2 linked regions of the Stratiformator vulcanicus genome follow. Each later gene encodes a partner of the first gene's protein in a complex. Links are inferred from orthologs where the notes say so. Each region holds a gene or a part of one and is shown on either strand. Other genes may lie near its edges. The genes, in order: Pan189_RS13030 and Pan189_RS08650.

The links.
Region 2: the proteins of Pan189_RS13030 (region 1) and Pan189_RS08650 are in contact, whole or in part, in a cryo-EM structure (PDB 6KHJ), measured with the Thermosynechococcus vestitus proteins. The link is inferred for Stratiformator vulcanicus from one-to-one orthologs. Residues at the interface, in WP_011056552.1 of Thermosynechococcus vestitus: Leu46, Met47, Tyr48, Thr50, Ala51, Cys52, Phe54, Ile55, Glu56, Ala58, Ala59, Ile61, Gly62, Ser63, Arg64, Phe65, Asn76, Pro78, Thr89, Thr91, Lys93, Met94, Ala97, Leu101, Met123, Phe124, Ser126, Asp127, Ser128, Tyr129; in WP_011057128.1 of Thermosynechococcus vestitus: Pro17, His18, His19, Pro20, Ser21, Met22, Val25, Arg27, Met29, Thr31, Ile38, Asp39, Cys40, Glu41, Pro42, Val43, Ile44, Gly45, Tyr46, Leu47, His48, Arg49, Gly50, Met51, Lys53, Ile54, Asn57, Arg58, Pro65, Tyr66.

The regions. Positions count from the first base shown.
Region 1 is NZ_CP036268.1:3,339,733-3,350,368, forward strand. The notes cover bases 2,941-5,655. They hold Pan189_RS13030 (NADH-quinone oxidoreductase subunit B), read left to right. Parts: upstream 2,941-3,882; coding sequence 3,883-4,428; downstream 4,429-5,655. Other genes in these bases: Pan189_RS13025 (helix-turn-helix transcriptional regulator), read left to right, coding at 3,297-3,881; sufC (Fe-S cluster assembly ATPase SufC), read left to right, coding at 4,521-5,342; sufB (Fe-S cluster assembly protein SufB), read left to right, coding at 5,428-5,655. Also shown: Pan189_RS13010 (sulfatase), read right to left, coding at 1-61; Pan189_RS13015 (universal stress protein), read right to left, coding at 108-575; Pan189_RS21400 (hypothetical protein), read right to left, coding at 738-899; Pan189_RS13020 (SLC5/6 family protein), read right to left, coding at 896-2,920; more of sufB, read left to right, coding at 5,656-6,852; Pan189_RS13045 (hypothetical protein), read left to right, coding at 6,862-7,077; Fe-S cluster assembly protein SufD, read left to right, coding at 7,116-8,438; Pan189_RS13055 (metal-sulfur cluster assembly factor), read left to right, coding at 8,588-8,893; hemin uptake protein HemP, read right to left, coding at 9,075-9,263; Pan189_RS13065 (DUF1559 domain-containing protein), read left to right, coding at 9,515-10,468; Pan189_RS13070 (hypothetical protein), read left to right, coding at 10,471-10,636. UniProt on the Escherichia coli protein: NDH-1 shuttles electrons from NADH, via FMN and iron-sulfur (Fe-S) centers, to quinones in the respiratory chain. The immediate electron acceptor for the enzyme in this species is ubiquinone.
Region 2 is NZ_CP036268.1:2,208,164-2,218,934, forward strand. What follows is about bases 5,065-7,914. They hold Pan189_RS08650 (NADH-quinone oxidoreductase subunit D), read left to right. Parts: upstream 5,065-5,795; coding sequence 5,796-7,034; downstream 7,035-7,914. Other genes in these bases: Pan189_RS08640 (NADH-quinone oxidoreductase subunit C), read left to right, coding at 5,065-5,365; Pan189_RS08645 (hypothetical protein), read left to right, coding at 5,387-5,659; Pan189_RS08655 (CHAT domain-containing protein), read left to right, coding at 7,375-7,914. In the rest of the region: Pan189_RS08615 (BBP7 family outer membrane beta-barrel protein), read right to left, coding at 32-1,507; Pan189_RS08620 (M20 family metallopeptidase), read left to right, coding at 1,737-2,873; Pan189_RS08625 (4Fe-4S binding protein), read left to right, coding at 2,991-3,545; Pan189_RS08630 (DUF2203 family protein), read left to right, coding at 3,712-4,209; Pan189_RS08635 (NADH-quinone oxidoreductase subunit A), read left to right, coding at 4,202-4,810; more of Pan189_RS08640, read left to right, coding at 4,832-5,064; more of Pan189_RS08655, read left to right, coding at 7,915-10,479; Pan189_RS08660 (sulfatase), read left to right, coding at 10,573-10,771.

The sequences.
Region 1 (10,636 bases):
ATGTCGGCAGCACCGACGTCAGAGCCAACGCGGTTAATGTGAGACGGATATAGGGGCGCAATTCGGTCTCTCCTGCTGTCGGAAATGATCTGCATAGAGTCGCCGTGTTAATCCGCGTCACCACGTCTGAGAACAAGGACGGAGCAGTGCGCATGGCGGATCACGCGCTCGGCGACCGAACCGAGGAACAATCGCTTCAAACCGTGGTACCCGTGAGACGGAACGATGATGAGTTCGGCGCTCTGGGCGTCGGCATATTCGCAGATTTGCGTTCCGGGATCGCCGAGCAGAATATTCGTCACGACATGCGGAGCATCAAATCGCTGCTTTAATTCCGCGAACTTCGATTCGACCTGAGTTTCGCGTTCGGACTCCGTCACGTCGCCGATCAACACGCCCGGCGAAACGAAATCGAGCGGGTAGAGCACGTGAATCAGATGCACGCTTTCCGGACTCTTCGCGTGCGCAAGCCCCACTTGGAACGCGTGATCGGTATCGGCCGAGAAATCGACCGGGACAATGACCGTGGAATAGTCGTTCGTAATGTCCGGGTCATCTACGGAATCGGTTGACATGGCGGACCTCTTGAAACCGGGCGGCAAAAAGCGAAACACCGAACGTCGAACGTCAGAACGCTCGCCGATCGAACCTCAGCCTAACGCGCCACGGCTCAAGATTCCCATGCTGCGGGAACGAAGAATTTGCTCCCGCGTTCTGAGTCGCCGCAACCGACTTCGCTAACCCGAACTGCCCGTATCGCCGGTATTGATTGCCGGCTGATTCTGCAGGTCTTCCGCCCCTGCCGGGGGGAGCGTCAACACCCGGAACAGGCAGTAGGAGACCACGATCAGTACGGTTCCGACCGAAGTACACATGATGATCAAGCCAAGGGTCGTCATGGCGTCACCTCAATGGAGTCGGGAGTTTCGGCGGCCGGGTCGTCGTAGGTGCGGGCGGCAGCGAGGCGTCCGCTTTCGGCCCAATTGATTCCGGCGATATGGATCATCACCAGCATAAATACGCTGACGACACCGATGAATAGGATCGACATCATCGCGGATGGATTGCTCAAGATCCCTTCCAGCCGACCAGGCACTCGCTTTTGAAGAGCGAGCACCTCCTCAGGCTTGGCCTCTGACTCACCCGCGGTCGGTTCGACTTCGGTTTTCACGAAGCGATACTCCGGATAAATCGAATCGGGGCCGTTGCCAATCGACCACTTCCCGCGTTCCTTGCTGAGGACCGCGTCAGTCGGGAGAGACTCGTCGATTTCGCGACTCTTAAGTTGCTCCTGAAGTGTCTCTCGAATCGACGCCGGCAGTGCGGCTCCCTCTTCGAAATCGTCGGTTACGGACGTCGCAACGGCGATCGGCGCCCGGTTGCCGCCGACGGTCTCAAACTTTGTGAAGACATTCGTGGCAATGAACGACACGAAGATGACCAGCATGTAGACCGGCACCACATATTTCAGGAGAAACTGCACCAACGCCGGCACCTTGATGTGGGCGCCCTCATGCATCTCACGGTCGCCTCGTTTCAGCCCGAACAGCCAGCCATAAAGAATAGCCTGAATCAGGGCCAGTACGAAGATCAGGAAGGTGCCGACCCAGAAGTCGATCGTGTCGAGCGCCGTCAGCCCTTTCGAAAAATAGAAGACGAATCCGGTCCCCATCGCGGTAATTAAACCCAGGATCGCGACCGAGTCTTGCCGCTTCAGACCAAAGCCTTCTTCAAGAAACGCAATCGCCGGCTGAAGCATGGAGATACTGCTGGTCATTGCGGCCACGAACAGCATGAAAAACCATAGAAAGCCAAATAACTGCCCGAACGGCATCTTCGCGAACACTTCCGGTAATGCGTTAAATCCAACGGCAAACGTGCCCATCCCGATCACCGCCGTCCCGAGAAAGATAAACGCAGCCGGAATCGTGATCAGCCCACCAAGGCAGACTTCAAAGAACTCGTTCATGCTGCACGCGGTCAGCGAGCCGAGTGCGATGTCGTCTTCCTTTTTGAGGTAACTGGCATAGTTGATAATGACGCCGAACCCGACGGAGAGACTGAAGAAAATTTGCCCGGCAGCAGCCAACCAAGTCTTCGGTTCCAATAGTTTGGAGAAGTCCGGATTCCACATAAACCCGAGCCCGTCGCTGACCGACCGGGTTGTGGGGGAATCGCCTTCGACCGTGGAATTAGCGGCTGCTGCAGCGAGTTGGTCTTCCGGAATCGGCTGCGGCGGCAGCGTCATCACGCGCACTAGAACGACCAACGCCAAGACGACCATCAGGGGAATGGCGATCTTGCAGAAGGTCTCAATGCCCTTGCTGACGCCTCGATAGATCAGGGCAAAATTGACCCCGAATGTGAAAATCAGAATACCCAACAGTTGGAAATTCTCCGCCCGAAAGGCGTTCACCTTGCCGTCGGCCCCTTTGGGACTCATCAGCACCCCGTCCTGCTCGATGCCGACGTAACTTCCGAAAAACGCCCCGAAGTCTGCATTTGAGGCCGTCAGCTTTTCATTGCCGATCAGATAATTGAACGCATATCCCAGGCACCACGCTTCAATCAGCACGTAGTACATGTAGATCATCAGCGGGATCAGCACGGCTAACATCCCGAGATATTTCGCCGCCGGGTGATGCCAGATCGCCGAGAAAATGCCCGGGGCCGAGTTGAAACCGCGACGCCCGCCGTACCGCCCCATTGTCCATTCGGCCCATGCCAGCGGAATGCCGAGAATGAGCAGCGAAATAAAGTAGGGGATCATGAACGCCCCGCCGCCGTTTGAGGCAGCTTGGCCGGGGAACCTCAAGAAGTTTCCGAGACCGACGGCCGACCCGGCTACGGCGAGAATGACTCCGATCCGCGAGCCCCAGCCATCGCTGGCGCGGGAAGATGGTTTCGTTTCGGTCGACACGTTCGGCTCCGTTGTCGAGTTCGAGATGTTTCATGATCTCCGGATGCCGGCAGCCGACACCCGGTCAGAAATTTTGGGCGAGCAAGAATTTCGTCGCGATCCTACTGACAAGTTCTCGCCGGACATAGCGAATGGTTGCCCGATATTCTCGGTCCGAACGTGTTGCGACGACTGATTTTCGGCCGATTCGCCGATCACCGGTATTTTTCGCAGGCTGAGTTGTCAAAAATGCCGAAGGGCCTTATGATGCCGTACATCCACGCGCAATGGGGACGAGACTCTGACATCGACCATTGAAAAATCAGACAGAGACTTCATCAGCCGACTCAATCGACTCGGCGAGGGGTCGATCCAGCAATTGTGCGATGAGTTCGGCGTGACCGCGACCGCGGTGCGTCAGCGACTGCGGCGATTGCAGGCAGAAGGTTGTGTGGATCGACGGACGACGAGTTCGGGACGCGGCCGGCCGGGGCACCATTATTTCGTGACTGATCATGGTCGCAGGCAATTGGGCGAGAACTACGAAGAGCTTGCGGTGGTGTTGTGGCGGGAGTTGAAAAACATATCCAACCCGGACGTCCGAGCGGCAATTTTATCGCGTGTTCAAGACGTATTGGTTCAAAAGTACGGCGCCGAGGTCGATGGCAGGACCATTCTCGGTCGGCTGCGTCAATTGCGGACCGCGCTCGGGCGTTGCGGTTTTGACGTCGAAGTTGATGATTCAGGAGAGGTCCCAGTCCTGCGGGAAAACAACTGCCCGTATCACGATTTGGCCTCCGATGACCGGTCAATCTGCGAATTGGAACAGCGCGTGTTCGAGAAGGTGCTCGGCTCGAACATGATCCTGAAGCACCGCTGCCTCGACGGCCATCACTGCTGCGAATTTGCTCCCGTTGAAAGCGAGTTAGTTGCACTGGGAAGTGGGGCGATAACAACGGAACGGAAAGAAAGCGAAGGCTGAAGTGACCGCATGGATTGAAGGACGCTTCGAGGAAAACGTCATTACGACGACCCTTGAGCAGGCGATGAATTGGGCCCAAGCCTCGGCGATCTGGCCGATGACCTTCGGCTTGGCCTGCTGCGCGATCGAAATGATGGCCGTCGGCGCTAGCCGCTACGACCTGGAACGCTTCGGCTGTGGGGCCTTCCGCGCCACGCCGCGACAGGCTGACCTGATGATCGTCGCCGGCACCGTCACCCACAAGATGGCCACCCGAGTTCGTCGGCTCTATGAGCAGATGCCCGATCCGAAGTACGTGATCGCGATGGGCGCCTGCACAATCGGCGGCGGGCCTTACTTCAAACACGGCTACCACGTGGTCAAAGGCGTTGACTTGGTCGTGCCCGTCGACGTCTACGTCCCCGGCTGCCCTCCGCGACCCGAAGCGCTGCTCGAAGGCATCATGCGGGTGCAGGACAAGATCAAAGCCCGCAAGGTCACCAAGGGAGAATTCACGCTCCCGGTGCCCCACCACGAAGGCCACGTCCGACCCGTGCCCATCACGTAACGGCAAACACTCAACTGCGACCCCGAAGCCCACGCGTCGCACCGCGCGGGACTAAACGAAATCACCCTCAACGCTGTTTTCAAATAGGCGACATGAGCACTCTCAAAATCGAAAATCTGCACGTTTCCGTCGGCGAGACTCCGATCCTCAAGGGCGTCGATCTCGAGATCAAATCAGGCGAAATTCACGCCCTGATGGGCCCCAACGGCTCCGGCAAAAGTACGCTCGCTTATGCCCTTGCCGGTCATCCGCTTTATGAAATCACTGACGGAACGGTGAAACTCGACGAGACCGACATTACGGAGATGGAGGCTGACCAACGTGCACGACTTGGTATGTACCTCGCTTTCCAATACCCCGTCACGATTCCCGGTGTGAAGGTGGCCGACTTTCTGCGGCACGCCGTCTCGAACGTGCGGAACCCCGATCGGCAGGAAGGCGGGGAACTCGTCTCGATGCGAGAATTTCGCAAAGAGATTTACGAACAACTCGACAAACTCGGTGTCGACCGCTCTTTCGCCCGCCGCTACCTCAACGACGGCTTCTCAGGCGGTGAGAAGAAGCGCATGGAAATCGTGCAGATGGCCATGCTGCAGCCGCGGTTCGCGATCCTTGATGAAACCGACTCGGGACTCGACACCGACGCGGTCAACGTCGTGAGTGAAGGCGTGCGAAAACTTGCCGGCGACGAAATGGGAGTCTTAATTATTACACACCACGACCGGTTGCTTGAGTACAACGTGCCTCAGAATACGCACGTCATGATGGCCGGACGCATTATCGAAACCGGCGGCCCCGAGCTGGCAAAAGAACTGCATGAAAAAGGCTACGCCGCCGTTCGCGAGCGACATCCCGAAGCCGCGAAGGAAGAGCATGAGAAACAACAGGCGGAAACGGTGGGCGTCGCCAAGTAATCGTTTCTCAATTTCAACGGACGCAGCAAATCACTTCCGGTAATTAATAGTCACACAACCAGTCGCGATGCGACAGGAGCGAATGATGTCGACCGATGCACCAGCGAAAAATCCGAATTCGGATGTCTCTATCGGTGACTACAAGTACGGGTTTCACGACCCGACCGATAAATACGTCTTTAAGAGCCGCAAAGGTCTTAATCGCGAGATCGTCGCTCAGATTTCGGAAATGAAGGCCGAACCGGAGTGGATGCGGCAGTATCGACTCGATGCCTACGAGCACTTTGAGTCGCGTCCGATGCCGACGTGGGGCGGGGACCTGTCTCAGATCGACTTTCAGGATATCTTCTATTACATGCGGGCCTCCGACCGGCAGGAAAAGAGCTGGGACGACGTGCCCGAAGACATCCGCAACACCTACGACAAACTCGGCATTCCCGAAGCGGAAAAAAAGTATCTCGCCGGCGTGAAGGCTCAGTATGAGTCGGAAGTCGTTTACGGTTCGCTGCAGGAAGACCTCGAAAAGCAGGGAGTCATCTTCACCGACACGGACAGCGGGCTGCGTGATCACCCGGAGATATTCAAAGAATACTTCGGCTCAGTCATACCGTATCAAGACAATAAATTTGCGGCGCTCAATAGCGCAGTCTGGTCGGGCGGTTCGTTCATCTATGTTCCGCCCGGCGTGCAGGTCGACTTCCCGCTGCAGGCCTATTTCCGCATTAACAGCGAGAACATGGGCCAGTTCGAGCGGACCCTGATTATCGTCGATGAAGGCGCAAGCATTCATTACGTCGAAGGCTGCACGGCTCCGACCTACACGACCGACAGCCTGCACTCCGCGGTTGTCGAGATCGTCGTAAAGCGTGAGGCCCGCTGTCGCTACACGACGATTCAGAACTGGTCCAACAATGTTTACAACCTCGTCACCAAACGGGCTTACGCCTACGGCGACTCCTTAATGGAGTGGGTCGACGGCAACCTCGGCTCGCAATTGACGATGAAGTATCCCGCGATCCATTTGATGGAGCCGGGGGCCCGCGGGGAGACGCTCTCGATCGCGTTCGCCAATGAAGGCCAGCATCAGGATGCCGGGGCGAAGATGGTGCACATGGCTCCGCATACGTCGAGCCGAATTATCTCCAAGAGTATCTCGAAGGGGGGCGGACGGTCCAGTTACCGCGGCCTCGTGAAGGTCGCCAAAGGTTGCGACGATGTTAAGTCGAACGTCGTTTGCGATGCTTTAATTCTCGATGCACAAAGCCGCAGCGATACCTATCCCTATATTGAAGTCGAAGACGAAAACGTCGCGATTGAGCACGAAGCGAGCGTCTCCAAAATCGCCGAAGAACAGCTCTTTTATCTAATGAGCCGCGGTCTTAGCGAGGCCGAAGCCTCAGCCATGATTGTCACCGGCTTCATCGAGCCGCTCGTGAAAGAGCTGCCGATGGAATACGCCGTGGAAATGAACCGCCTGATTGAACTTCAAATGGAAGGTTCGGTGGGGTAGGGCAAAGTTATGCGAGAAATTTTGACCGAACACCTCCGTCGACAGCCGTTCGTCCCGTTCGAAGTCATTTTGTCGAGCGGCGATAGATACGTTGTTAGCCATCCGGAGAATGCCGCTTTGACTCGCGGTCGCATGTTCGTTACCGACCCGGCAACGGAGAAGGTGGTGGAGTGTTTTCTGCTACACATTGCCAGTGTCGAAGTAAAAGAGAATCAGGAAGTTTAAGAGTGTCGGTGGCCCGACGTGAAAAGGAATTAACTGTAATGTCTGCTACTTTAGCGGAAGAACAAACTCTTCCCGCCACCTTCGACGAAGCGGCTTGCGAGGCGCTGATCACTCAGCGGGGCGAGAGCGAGACTGAGGCGCAGCGTCGACGTTCTGCGCTGCGGAATTATGAGTCCCTGCAGGCGCAAGAACTCGACCCCGAAGAGTGGCGACGTGTCGAACTGCGTCCGCTCAAACCTGAGAATTTCAGCGTCTCTAAGCAAGCGGGGCAAGCCGACTTTGCGACGCGTCTGGGTTCCAGCGATGAGTTCGGCGGGCGGGCGGTACACGTCGATGGCCATGCGACCGAGATCTCGCTCGACCCCGAGTTAGCTGAGCAGGGCGTCATCTTTGGTGACCTGCACACTGTAATGCGTCAGCACGGCGACCTTCTGGAACCTCACTTCATGACCCATGCGGTGAAAGCCGAGACCGATCGGTTTACCGCATGGCACGCCGCATTCGTCACGGGGGGGACCGTGCTGTATGTGCCGAAGGGCGTCCAGGTCGAGAAGCCGCTGCACAGTCTGATCGGACTCACACAGGGCGGGGCAGCCGATTTCAGCCATACACTCGTAATCCTCGAAGATGGCGCCTCAGCAGCCCTATTGGAAGAAACGGCCTCGTCGACCGAAGAGCCGGGATTGCACGTTGGTGCGGTCGAGCTGATCCTTGGCAAAGAAGCCCGATTGCGTTACGTCCAGTTGCAGAACTGGAACACAAAGACGTTCCATCTCGCGCATCAAGTCGGGCGAGTCGAGCGTGACGCGAACCTTCAATGGACCGTCGGAGGACTCGGCTCGCGACTGGCCCATGTCCATCAGGATGTTCATCTCGACGGTCGCGGAGCGCATGCGGAGGTAAACGGCGTCACGTTCTCCACGAACCGTCAGCAACTTTCCTACTATACCGAGCAAAACCACAACGCCCCCGATACGACGTCCGACCTGCTCTATAAGACGGTCCTCCGGGATAAGTCGAAGGTCGTGTGGCGTGGCATGATCAAAGTCGAAAAGGAAGCTCAGCGGACCGACGGCTATCAGCGATGCGACTCTTTAATGCTCTCTGATACGGCCCGCAGCGACTCGATTCCCGGTCTCGAAATCGAAGCCGACGACGTCCGCTGCACCCACGGAGCGACAACCGGCAAGGTCGATGAAGAACAAATTTTCTACTGCATGTCGCGCGGCGTCGGTCGCTCCGAAGCGATGCACATGATCGTGGAAGGCTTCTTTCAGCATATCTACGATCGCATCCCCGTCGAAGCCGTTCGCGAGGTGCTCGATGACGCGGTGCAGAAGAAACTGGGCATCGGGGAATAAGCTCTCAGCTAGCGGCCGTCAGCGATCAGCTTTTCAAGTTGATGAAGTCGGATAATATCAAGACTCTGTGAGTAATCGTCCCGACGGCTGGCGCCTCGGGCTTGTATTGCTTTCCTCTAGCCTCTCGACTCTAGCCTCTAGCCACTTTCATGCCTTCCGAAGTTCAATTAATCGACGCACTGAAAGAAGTCATCGACCCCGAGCTGATGGTCAACATCGTTGACTTGGGACTCGTCTACGAGGTTGAGCAAGCCGAGGGCGAGCCGAAGGTCAACGTGGAGATGACCCTCACCAGCCCCGCGTGCCCGGCAGGACCGCAGATCATCTCTCAGTCCAAGGCGGCACTGGAGCGGCTTGAGGGCGTCGACGAAGCCGACATCAAGCTCGTGATGGACCCGCCGTGGTCACCGGAGCGGATGACGGATGACGCGCGGGACCAGTTGGGTATTTTTTAGCATTTCAGCTGCAAACACCCTCGCGCATTGACCCGGAGCGAGGCGATCTCGGGGCGGGAGTAGGACTGGCAACAGGACTCTGACCTCTCGTCTCTCAACTCTATACAAACGTGCATAAAATCTCGCGAGTCTTCCCGCTGAGAAACGAACTGCTCACCGCAGTCGTGCTCGTCCTGCTTCCTCACTTATGCAAAATCAGCTTGCCCGCCTTGGTCAGGCGGAGGCGATAGACGGCCCCGTCGTGCTCGATTTCGATTTCCGGGCGGCCGGCGAGCAGCTCTTTTGACGTAATGCGGGCTTTTGACGCATCGTCGCCCACGGCAATTCTGGTCTCTGCGCGGCCGGTAATATTGTCGGAGTTGGGCTGCATCCTTCGACTCGGCTTGGATTTGCGTCACCCGCGATATTTTTCGCCACGGGCGTTGCGAGAACTCTGAGGTGTCGGTACTGTACCACAAAGACATTGAGATTCAATCTCAACTTGGATTGTGATTGAGTTTCACTGTTCCCGCCCCAGCGAGCCAGCGGCCGACTTCTCTCTCCGCCAGCCAGCCAGGTATCGACGCCCACGAAGGTCGTGAGTGCGTCTTTCGCCCACCCTTTGGCTGACAGGAGAAACAGATGCTTCGTACCGCCCCGTTCCGCCTCCGCGGATTCACGCTGATTGAACTGCTCGTCGTGATCGCGATCATTGCGATCCTGATCGCCCTCCTATTGCCCGCGGTCCAACAGGCTCGAGAAGCCGCTCGCCGGACGAGTTGCACGAACAACATGAAGCAGGTCGGAATCGCGACTCAGAACTTTCACGATGTAAACGGTGAATTGCCTTACGCGACGATTGACCGCATCGAAGGGGACGACGCCGACACGTTCCCGACCGGCTTCATTCAGATTCTGCCATACCTCGAACGGGACGACGTCGCGCAGCGGTGGGACGCGGAGGAACGTCGTGACAGCACGCTCGATGCCGACGGTGACGGCTTTTCGAACGCCGATCTGCAGCAGATGACCATTCCGACGCTGCTGTGCCCCACGATGGTCAGGCCGACCGCATTGGGAGGGGCGGAGAATCGTGCCCCGGCCAGTTACCTGTGGTCGTCGGGCACGAAGGATCCGATTCTGCTGACTTATTGGAGCTTCTTCGGACCGATGGCGACCGAACCGGAATACGACGGAGCCATCGTCCCGTTACTCACGAATGTAGCCAACACCGTCAACGAACGGCCGACACGTCTCCGCGATATCACCGACGGCACGTCGAACACGTTCCTGCTCGGCGAGACCGACTTTATGGCGACCGGCTCGGTCACCGACGATATGGGCGGCGTATGGGCGTATGGATTCGCCGGCTATGCGTGGGGCACGACGCTCCACGAAATTGACCGACATGATTTATCGCCGCGAACAGGGTTTACGGCGCTGCCGGGCGAGGTTCCCTATGGCGCTTTCCGCAGCCAGCACCCGGGCGGATTGAGCTTTTCCCTGTGCGATGGCTCGGTCAGGTTCGTTTCCGCGACGACGGATCGCAACGTGCTCAACGCGTTGTCGACACGCAGCGGCGGCGAGGTTTATTAATCATGAAACTCCCGTTGCCCATCCTCGCGTTCGTTCTGCTGATACCTGCCGTCGGTTGCGGAGGCAGGCCCGAACCAAAAATTGATGTCGATATTGCCGAACCACTCTCAGTCGAGCGCTGGAGAGAATTGCCTCCGAACGTTCAAACGGAACCGCTGACGCTTGCGA
Region 2 (10,771 bases), 1.1 Mb from region 1 along the record:
GCCGGCGCAAGCCGCTCAGGCTCGACTTGGCTTACCAGGGGCCGAATTCGAGGCCGACGCTGATCCCGTCCAGCGACATGACTTTCACCGACTTGCCCGGGGCGAAGTTAATACCGGTGACCGAGTCGCTTCCGTTGTTGATATTACTGATGAAAGCGCGGCCGCCGTTGGCGGTTGTGATGTCATAAGTCGTGTTGTCCGCCGGACGGACAACGTGTGAGAAACGCATTAAATCGTACCCGATGATTAAGCGGGCCTTGGGATTAATTTTGATGCGGGCGTAGACGTCGAATTCGAACACGGGCGAGAACAGGAAATCATTGCGAGACCGGTTGCTGCTGAAACCGAGGAAATTGGTCGCGATGACCCGTGATTTAACATTGTTTACGCCGAGCAGCACCGACGGCTCGGTCCCGAGCGTCAACCACTTGTGAATTAATTCGAACCGAGCACCGACGGTGGGACCCCAGATATTGTTATGGACGTCCGTGGTGATTCCGGTCACCGTTCCGTTGGTTCCATTAAAATTGATATACTCGGCACCCTGCTGCTCTTGGACTGCACGGTAGGCGAATCCGAATGTCGGCTGAATGTGAAATCCGTCGCCCGGCGGGGAAAGCGGATCGATCACGAAGTCGAAGTCGAGTCCCCAAGCATCGGCCGCGTAAGAGTAGACAGCACCTTCCGTGAAGACCGGCAGGATGTCTGTTGGGAAAAGGTTGGCAGTGACGGGGAGTGCCACTGCCGGGGGAGTCGCTCTGGCATATTCGAATCCCCGTTGCTCGAGGACGAAACCGGAAAACTCAAAGGCGGCACCAGTGTTGAGTGGCACACCGAAGGTTCCGCGAATGCCGTTGGTTCCAGACAGCGACACGAGGCCGAGATCGTTTGCTAAGCCATTGGTTAAAGCTGTTCCATCAGATTTAATGACCGAGTTGCCGAGGTTGAATGTGGTCGTCGGGTCGGTCGGCACCGAAGTTCCCTGCGCGTAAAAGAATTGCGCGCCGTACGCATTGTTCGGGGGATCGGTCCAGCCCCAATGCAGATACTCGATACGGCCCCAGACTTCCGCCGGCTTGAACAAGCGGTAGCCGAGGAAGTGAAAATCGGAAGGCGGCACGAAGAGCTTTTTTTCCTTCGGCATCGCCATCGTCGGCATTGTCGACGTTTGCTGGATTGGCGGACAATATCCGGAGTTCTGCTCCGCATGGCCGCCTCTGAGCTGGTGAGTGCCGATGCTCCACGTTTCGCCGAGCGGCTGCGGAATTGGCATGACCGGTGGCCAAGGCGAAGCCGGGTTGATCAGAGCGGAATCGCCCAGATTATAGGGCTTCCAGGTGACCTGTTCGACTTCCTCCGAAGTGGAGCCGCCCAAATGAATGACGCCTTCGTCGGCCGACTGACCGTACGTGGCGGTTGCCGCGCAAAATATTGCGCCGGCAATAAGAATGCAGTGAAGCGGGCAGCGGGTCATCGTCCGTTCCTCAAGTAAGACAACTCGCGACACGAAGACCCGCACTCCACACATTCGAGGAGCGCAGGCCGGTGGTGAGGGTCGTATCAGGTCTATCGGTCATTCTCCCGGTTCTACTTGTCCGAAATCGTCATGCTGAAACGATCGGACCGGTTCCAACGAAAGTTCCGGCCTTCTGAGCCCATTGGGCCTTCGGGCGCAAAGGGTTATGATTCGCGAATACTTGACTGGCGAAGAAAATAACTGGCATAGGATCGATCACATGACGGCCTCGGACTTCGCGCGCGAATTGATTGCGTTTCCCAGCGTAAGTCGTGCGTCCAACGTCGCCGTTAGCGAGTATGTTCGGGATCAACTACTCGAACTGGGATTCGAGACCGAATGGGTCGAGTACCGAGACCCGGCGGGCGTCGTGAAGGCGAATGTCGTGGCACGCCGCGGCGAAGGGAGCGGGGGATGGGCTTATTTCGCCCATACCGATGTCGTTCCCGCCGATGACTGGGGCATCGATCAGCACGGCCCCTTCGAGCCGACCGTCTCTGGTGAACGCCTCTACGGGCGGGGAAGCTGCGACATGAAGGGGTCGCTCGCCTGCGCCCTCGCCTCGGCGGCGTTCACGCAATCGGAGAAGCTTCGCGCGCCGCTCTATTTCGTCGTCACGGCCGACGAAGAGGTCGGATTCATCGGCGCCGAAGAAGTCCGAAACAAATCGCAACTATATCGAGAGCTCGTCGAAGCGCAGCCGGCGGCAATCATCGGTGAGCCGACGGAGTTGCAGATTGTCCATGCCCACAAAGGCTCCTGCCTGATTCGAGCCACAGCCCGGGGGGAGGCGGCCCATTCGAGTTCGGCCGCCGGACGGAACGCGAATCACGATTTGATTCCCTTCCTGCAGCAGATGAAACAGCTGCACGACGAAACGGAGACTGACGCGCGGTGGCATGACGAGAGGTTCGACCCGCCGACGTTGAGTTGGAATATCGGCATTCGCGATCACAACCACGCGATCAACGTGAAATCTCCGCAGAGCGAGTGCCTGATCTACCTGCGACCGATTCCGGGTCTCGATATCGCTCCACTACTTGAGCGCGTCCGCGAGGCGGGTCGGGAGTCGGGAGTCGAGATCGAGATCAAATCGCGTGGCGATGGACTCAGCGTTGCGCCCGATCATCCTTACATCCGCGAGCTTCTGGAACTCGCCAACGGCGACCGTGCACAAACGGTTTGCTACGGGACGGACGGAGCCATCTTCGGCGAAGACCTGGAGCGGATCGCCGTCTGTGGCCCGGGCAGCATCGCGCAGGCTCACACGAAGGACGAATGGATCGCTCTGTTACAGCTTGATGCCGGAACCGAACTGTTTGCGAACCTCATCACGCGCTACTGCATCAATTGCTGAAGCGGGCCGTCGCCACGCGACGTGCGACCCGGCGTCGCACGCGAGTTTGGGTTTGTGGCTTGGCAGTCACTGCATATACTTCGATCAATCCTGGAGCCAACGAGTCGAAGGAATCCGATGCGGGAGTGGTGGGAAAATCTCTGGTCGGCGGTGACGACAGTCGCGGCGGGCATGGCGGTGACGCTGCGGACGATGCTGCGGACCTACGCTCGTCGCGCTCACACCGAGGTCTACGAGTACCCGGAGGTTCCCGTGCCGGTGAAGGCTCGCTATCGCGGGTTTCACCGATTTGACCTCACGACCTGCATCGGCTGCGACAAGTGCGCGGTCGCCTGCCCGGTCGACTGCATCTACATTGAGAAATCGAAGAGCCCCGCCGGCAAGGGCTTCCGAGTCGATGGATTTTTGATCGACTACTCGAAGTGCATGTTTTGCGCTCTTTGCGTCGACCCGTGCCCGGTCGACTGTATTTTTATGGGAGCTAATTTCGACCTGAGCTGCTACAGCCGTGACGGCTGCGTTGTCGATTACGCCAAGTTGCCGCTGGAGATTGCGTGGGGGCGTGCGACGCTGAATCCCTCCGCGGTCGCGGAGTCGAAACGAATCGCCGAACCGGTTTGGATCAAAGGTGAGCCGAATCCTCTCGAAGAAGCCGCCGCGGTCGAAGCGTGACTGGTCGAGTTCTTTGTCTTCTCCTGTTGGACTGGACCGCGGGTTGGAGCGGGGAGTAGGTTGCACTGATGATTCGATTGCATCGATGAGTCAGTTGCAATTATTGAGTTGGTCGAAAACGATTCCAGCAGCGCCGCATTCCGCAGACCCGTTAAAAAAGACCCGTATGTCCGACAAATCGTCGAGCCACGAATCAATGACATTGGCCGGTGCCAATCGCCGATTGCCATTGGTTCGTAAAATCGCAGCGGACATCGTCGCGCTCTCGCACGATCTGGCTGATCGCGAGGATCGTCTCAAAATCCTGCGTCGCCGGGGACGTAAGCAATCGACCGGCTCGTTTCACAGTGACGAGTTGGACTCCATTGAAGAGATCGTTCAACGGGACCAGAAGACGCTCGAACATTACGTCGCAGAGCTATCAGAGGTCGGAGGAGAACTCCGCGATGCGTCGCTTGGAATCGTCGAATTTCGGGGCGACTGGCCGGAACATGACGGTCCTGTCTTTTTCGGATGGTTGCACCCGAACGACGAGATCACCTATTGGCGGCCGGAACGGTCTAAGCTGACGGATCGTCGGTCGGTCTTTGAAGACAGCGTTGCCGGTCGCGAGGAATTTGGCGACGCAGACAGCCCGGAATCGAACGGGAACACGGATGGCTGATCTCGTCCTGCACCTGCTGATCTTTATGGCGGCGGCGATCATCGCGCTGCTCGTGCCGTTGACGATTGGTCGTTTCGTTCGGCCGACGTTGCCGAATCGCGAGAAACAATCGATCTACGAATGCGGCGAGCCGACGATCGGATCGAACTATCTGCAATTCGATCTCCGATTCTATGTCGTGGCCCTGCTATTCATCGTATTCGACGTCGAAGTGGCGTTCTTCTTCCCTTGGGCGACGGTCTTCGGTCCGGCTGTGCAATTGGCGGATGAGCGGCTGCCGCAGGCCGTGGCCACCGTCGAGGGAGAGCCAACTGCGCGGGCGATCCTCAGTTCGGAATTGACGGGTATTCCGCTTGGTCAATTGGGAGAAGCCGAACTGGTCGATGCCGCGACAGGATTAAAGCTTGCTTGGACGGCGTTCGCCGACGTGGCTGTGTTCTTCGCGGTTTTACTTGTCGGATTCGCTTACGTTTGGAGCCGTGGCGATCTCGACTGGGTCCGGACGGCAGCCGATCGCGTCAAGAATGCGGCCGTCGATCGAAGGGGGGTCGGCTACAATCGCGAGCAATCCCCTGCCAATGTCGAAACGACACCTGTTTGACAGGCTTCAGGAATTGAACTGATGGCGATTGAGGAGATATTCAGCACGCTGCAGTCGAAGTTCGGCTCGGACATCGTGCTGAAGCTTGCGACCGACGCAAAAGATCCTTGGATCGAAATTGCAGCGGAACGCGTCGTCGACGTCGCGTTTTTTCTGCGAGATGACCAACGCTACCGGTTCGATCATCTCAACGATCTGACGGCCGTTGATTATTGCGAGCCGGATGAGAAAAAACGGTCGCGATTTCCGTTCGAATTACACGTCGCAGTCGTGTATCACCTGACGAGCTACGAGACGCGAAAGAGTCTCGTATTGAAGGTGCTGCTGCCCCGCTGGAAAGACGATACGCCGGGAGAGTTGCCGGAATGTCCCAGCGTCTCTTCTGTCTGGTCAATCGCCGACTGGCATGAGCGGGAAGTCTACGACCTTGTGGGAGTCCACTTCACGGATCACCCCAACCTCCGTCGCATTTTGACGTCGGAAGACTGGGTCGGGCATCCGCTCCGTAAAGACTACGAGTTTCCGCTCGAGTACCACGGAATTCGTTGCAAGTAGATTCTCAACGGAGCCGCCGCCATGCCGCCCGACGACGAAGGCAGTGACGCCCCGACTGGCGATCCGACGCTGGAGATGGCGACCGGCCTGCTGAAAGACGGTCATAAGATCGCCGCGATCAAGGTCATCCGCGAAGGCTACGGCGTGAGCCTGAAAGAGGCGAAGCAGGCGGCTGATCGGATCGAGGGCGAACTTGGAATCACGCCGACCAAAGTCGGATGCGGGGGGACGGCAGCGCTACTGCTGGTGTGTGTCGGATTGTCCGCGGCGTTAGCAACGGCAATGCCCTGGTGACCACGAAGGTCACGAACTATGGACGATTTCATCTGCCGTAAGGTGGAACCGCATGCATTGGGGCGTAGGATACGCCAGCGGCGCAAGTGTCGCGGAAACAATGGCGTCCTGACGAACTCTCATCCCCTGTTTTCTCATGCCGGTACACGCTGAAGACCCTCGTGTGATCGAGTTCGACGTCCGCACGGACGAGATGCTCATCAATATGGGGCCGCAACATCCCAGTACGCACGGCGTACTGCGCTTACTGCTGCGCACCGACGGCGAAGTCGTGCATGAAGTCACGCCGCACATCGGTTACCTGCACCGCTGTGCTGAGAAGATCGGCGAGAATCTCTCGCCCGCGCAGTGGATTCCCTACACCGACCGGATGGACTATCTGGCCGCGATGAACATGAATCTCGGGTGGTCTCTGTGTGTCGAGAAATTGCTCGAAATGCAGGTGCCCGAGAAGGCGATGGCTCTGCGGGTCGTGATCGCCGAGTTGGGACGCGTCGCCAGTCACCTCGTCGGGATGGGAGCGTACGGGCTCGATCTCGGCACATTCAGTCCGTTCCTTTATGCCTTCCGCGAGCGGGACATCATCCTCGACCTGTTCGAAGAAGCGTGCGGCGCTCGGCTGACCTACAGCTACCTCACGATTGGCGGGGCGACGCATGACCTCCCGCGCGAGATCGAGATACCGCCCGGGCTGGCGCAACTAAGTGGTATTAAACAGGGCAAAAAAATCCAGTGGGTTGATGCCGTCCGACTGTTCTGCGATTGGATGCAGCCGCGGATTAAGGAGTATCACACGCTGCTGACGACAAACGCGATCTTCATCAAGAGAACGGCGGGACTCGGCGTTCTTTCGCGTGATATGGCGATTGACCACGGCTGCACCGGTCCGGTCCTTCGCGGCAGCGGTGTTGATCATGACCTCCGGCGCGACGGGGAGTCGGTCTACACCCGAATGTATGACGGATATGACTTCAAGCCGAACTTCGCGCCTTATGAACTCATGCCGTCGGGCGTCGAGATTGGTGACAATTGGTGCCGCTTCTATCAGCGGATGCTGGAAGTCGCACAGTCACTGGATTTGGTGCGGGCTGCGTTGGACCGTTACGAAGACGCGGATGGTGAGTACCGAGTTCCTCACAAACTGATGGAGAAGTTGCCACGCGACGAGGCCTATCTCGAGACCGAGTGCCCCCGCGGGCAGATGGGCTTCTATCTGATCGGCGACGGTTCGCCGGTGCCGCTCAGAACGCGAGCGAAGAGTTCCAGCTTCTGTAATCTGTCGGTCGTCGGCCCGCTCTCGGTGGGGTGCCTCGTTGCCGATATCCCCGCAATCGTCGGCTCTCTCGACGTCGTGATGGGCGAGATCGACCGGTAGAGCCGAGCAACCCGGTGATCTGCGGCGGGTCACGAACTCACAACGCCAGTCCCAGACCGTTGGAGGTGCTAGCAACGGTCTGATTTCGTCTGATAGACAAGCCCGAGGCGCCAGCCGTCGGGAAGATCGCTGATTGATCGACCATTGGCTTGGCCTATGGCTGGTATTGAAATCGCTTCCAGCGGCTCGGTTTTAGCCGATCCTCTGTAATCTTCAGACGCAGAGTCTTCTCAAACGAACTATCAAACTTCACGGACTCAACTTCAAAAGAAATTGATCTTCCAGCGTCACACCGGGATAAGAAGTACGTCTAGTAACTTCTGTTCATTAAGGGTTCCCGGTGGCGAAATCGCTTGAGACGCTCTCTCCGTACGAATTGACCTCGGTCGAAGTCGATCAACTCCTCCGGACCAATCCGGATGATGCTCGCCTCAAGGCCCATTTCACGGCTGAGGAACTTCACGAATTGCGGAATCTCGCGGGGGCTGCGCAGCAGTCGACCCGCGGTCGCAAGCGAGTGGTCTATGTTCTCCCTGGGATTCTTGGTTCAACGCTGGGCGTCACCAGCGGGGGGAATCGGGACACGATTTGGCTTGATCCGCACTCCATCCGCAATGGCGACCTCACCAGCTTGGCCATGCGAGGGCGTTCTCGGGGCCGCGTCGAAGTGTATGGACAGTTTCCCGGCCTCTACACGCGACTGCGTTGGACGCTCTGGTGGAAAGGCAACGATGTCCGAGATTATGCGTACGATTGGCGACTGAGCATCGACGAGCTCGGCGCAGAACTACTTGAGGCATTCGATTCAGAGGAGGCCGACGAACTTTACGTTGTCGCGCACAGTATGGGAGGACTCGTCGCGCGATCTGCTTACGCGCAGGCTGATGCCGCGATGCGTAGGCGAATCAAGCGGGTCATCATGCTCGGTACGCCAAACCGGGGTTCATTCTCAGTCGTGCAAGTGCTCGACGGCAGCAATGCGACGGTTCAGTTTGCCGGCTGCCTCGACGAGCAGAACGAGACCGAAGATTTGGTCTCCGATATCTTTCGGACATTGCCCTCGATCTATCAGATGCTGCCCCATCGCGACGTCTTCAGCGCTATCGACTTATTCGATACCGATGCGTGGGGCGAAGCGAATCCGATGGGGACGAGGTTGCGCGAGGCGACCGACGTGCAAGAGTCGCTCGCTCCGGCTGATGACAAGTTTTTCCTGCTCGCCGGCGTCGACCAACCGACGGTCGTCTCGGCGTCTCTCAACCAAGAGGGCCGATTCGACTATCAGGAACACGAGACCGGAGGTGATGGAACCGTCCCTCTTGATTTCGCGTTGTATGACGGCATCGATAGCAATACGAGGACCTTCAAAGCTACGCACAATGGTTTGGTAACCAGCAACGACGTGATCAACTCCGCTGCAGAGATCATTGAGCACGGGCGGACGCAGCGTGGACTGGCCTTGCAAACCCGACGTGGCGAAGAGGTGACGACCCGAGGGCTGACCTTCGCTGCGCTGCAAGCGGGAACCTGCTATGGCGGCCGTCGCGGGAACGCGATTACTGACGCCGAAGCCGTTTCGTTCTTTCGGCGCGGCCTCATTTCCGTTCCGGGCGACCGGCTTCCCGCCCCGGGACGCCAAGGCAATAGTGCTGAAAACGAATTCGAAGAATACGGACGAATTCGGAACCTCGTCGTCGGACGTCGAAGCGACTTCCGGCTCGAGTTAGAACTTCAGCATGGCGACCTGTTCGACGTTCCTGTGCGGGCTTACGTGCTCGGTATCTTTGAAAACGTCACGCCCGGTGGACCGGCGAGACAGGTCGATGAGTTGACCGGCGGGGCCGTCACCGAGTTTCTCGAACGACGACTGCTCAACGCCGACATGGGGCGGATCTTCATGATGCCCGTGGGTCGGAATCCGCTATTGGCCGAGTTCGTGGTCTTTGCCGGCCTCGGCAGCTACAGCCAGTTTCGGTCAGACCCGACCTCCGCGGCATCGGTTCAGAAGTTTGTCGCAAGAAATATTGTGCGAACGCTGATTCAGTCCGGCATTGATGAACTGGCCATGCTCCCAGTCGGGGCATCGAGTGGTGCCGACGTCCGATCGACCATCGACAATCTTTTCCAAGGATTTGTCGAGGCGGTCCGGAACGGGACTCGGCAGCAAAAGTTTCGCCGCGTCGTCATGTGCGAAAGCGATGATGCCCGCTACGAAGAAATGCGGGAGCACGTTCTCCGCCGGTCCACGACGTCAAACACTTTGAAAGACGTCGAGATCACGATTGATGAAGTGGAGTATGGAGACCGGAATAAGTCTCGTAGCCACCGTCAATTAATCACCGGCCAGGAACAGCCGGTCTATTTGACGGTCCGGATGCCGGAGGGTTTCGACAGCTCGAAAGGATCGAGCATTGTTCGCGTCGAGTCGTCACTGCTGACCTCGGGGGGGAAAGCAACCGTCTTTAACAGAGCGAAGGATGTAAATCGGCGTGAGCTGGACGACTTATTTGCCACGCTGGATGAACTCAAAGAGAACCCCGGAACGAAATTTGACGTCGAAGATTTCGGACGCAGATTGTGCGAGCTCATTTTCGATCGCGAAATTCGCGAGGCGATGGCGAATGAAGCGATCCTGGACAAGCATCTGGTCGTCATTCACGACTCGGCCGCATCACGGATTCCCTATGAAACGATGCTCAGTGGCGACGACTTTCCGGTTCTCGGTGAGGGCTTGACGCGACGATATCTCGCCGAGAATTTGTCCGTGACGAAATGGCTGCGAAAGGTCGGACCTTCTGAAGAGATGAAGGTGCTGCTGATTTTTGATCCGACGGACGATCTTCCCGGCGCCGAGAAAGAAGGCATTTGGATTTACGACGTCCTGCGAAAGCTTCCGGGGGTTAAGGTCGAAATTCGGCGGGAAGAGAAGGCGACACTCAGTAAAGTCAGAGAGGATCTCAATTCCGGCGAGTTCGACGTCATGCATTACGCCGGGCACAGTTTTTTCGACCCGAATGACCGGGCTAATTCCGGGCTCGTGTTGGCCGACGGCGTACTGCGGGGTTCCGACCTGCTCGCACTCGAGCGCCTCCCCGCGTTGGTGATCTTCAACTCATGCGAGTCGGCACGCATTCGCCGACGCGATGCAGAGAATGGTCCGAGCGTGCAGCGGCAGCTTCGTGAAAACGTGGGCGTGGCCGAAGCCCTGTTTCGTGGCGGCATCGGCCAGTTCATCGGAACGTACTGGCCGGTCGATGACTCGGCGGCCGAAGTCTTTGCGCGGACGTTTTACGGCTCCGTACTCGGGCGTGACGAGGAGACGGCGAGCGTCGGACAGGCGGTCGCCGCCGCGCGACGGGCGGTTCATGAGGTCCACTCATACGAGTGGGCTAATTACGTCCATTACGGCGAGCCACACTTTCAATTGCGAACACGCTCGCCGTAAGCCCGCGGGCTAGAGCCTTGGGGTGGTTGACGACGCCCGTCGCTTCGATCATGTTCGGGATCCCTATTTTGCCGATGACTTAGAAAGTGCTCCATGACGCTCGCTCGAATTCCAGCCGTTGTTTTCGTGGCCATCGCTTTAGTGGGATCGTCGCTGCCGACTGATGCCGGTGATCGTCCGAATGTGTTGTTCGTGATTTGCGACGACCTCAATACCGACCTCGGTTGCTACGGTCGAGATAACGCCAATACGCCCAATATTGATCGCCTCGCTGCCTCGGGGGTCCGCTTTA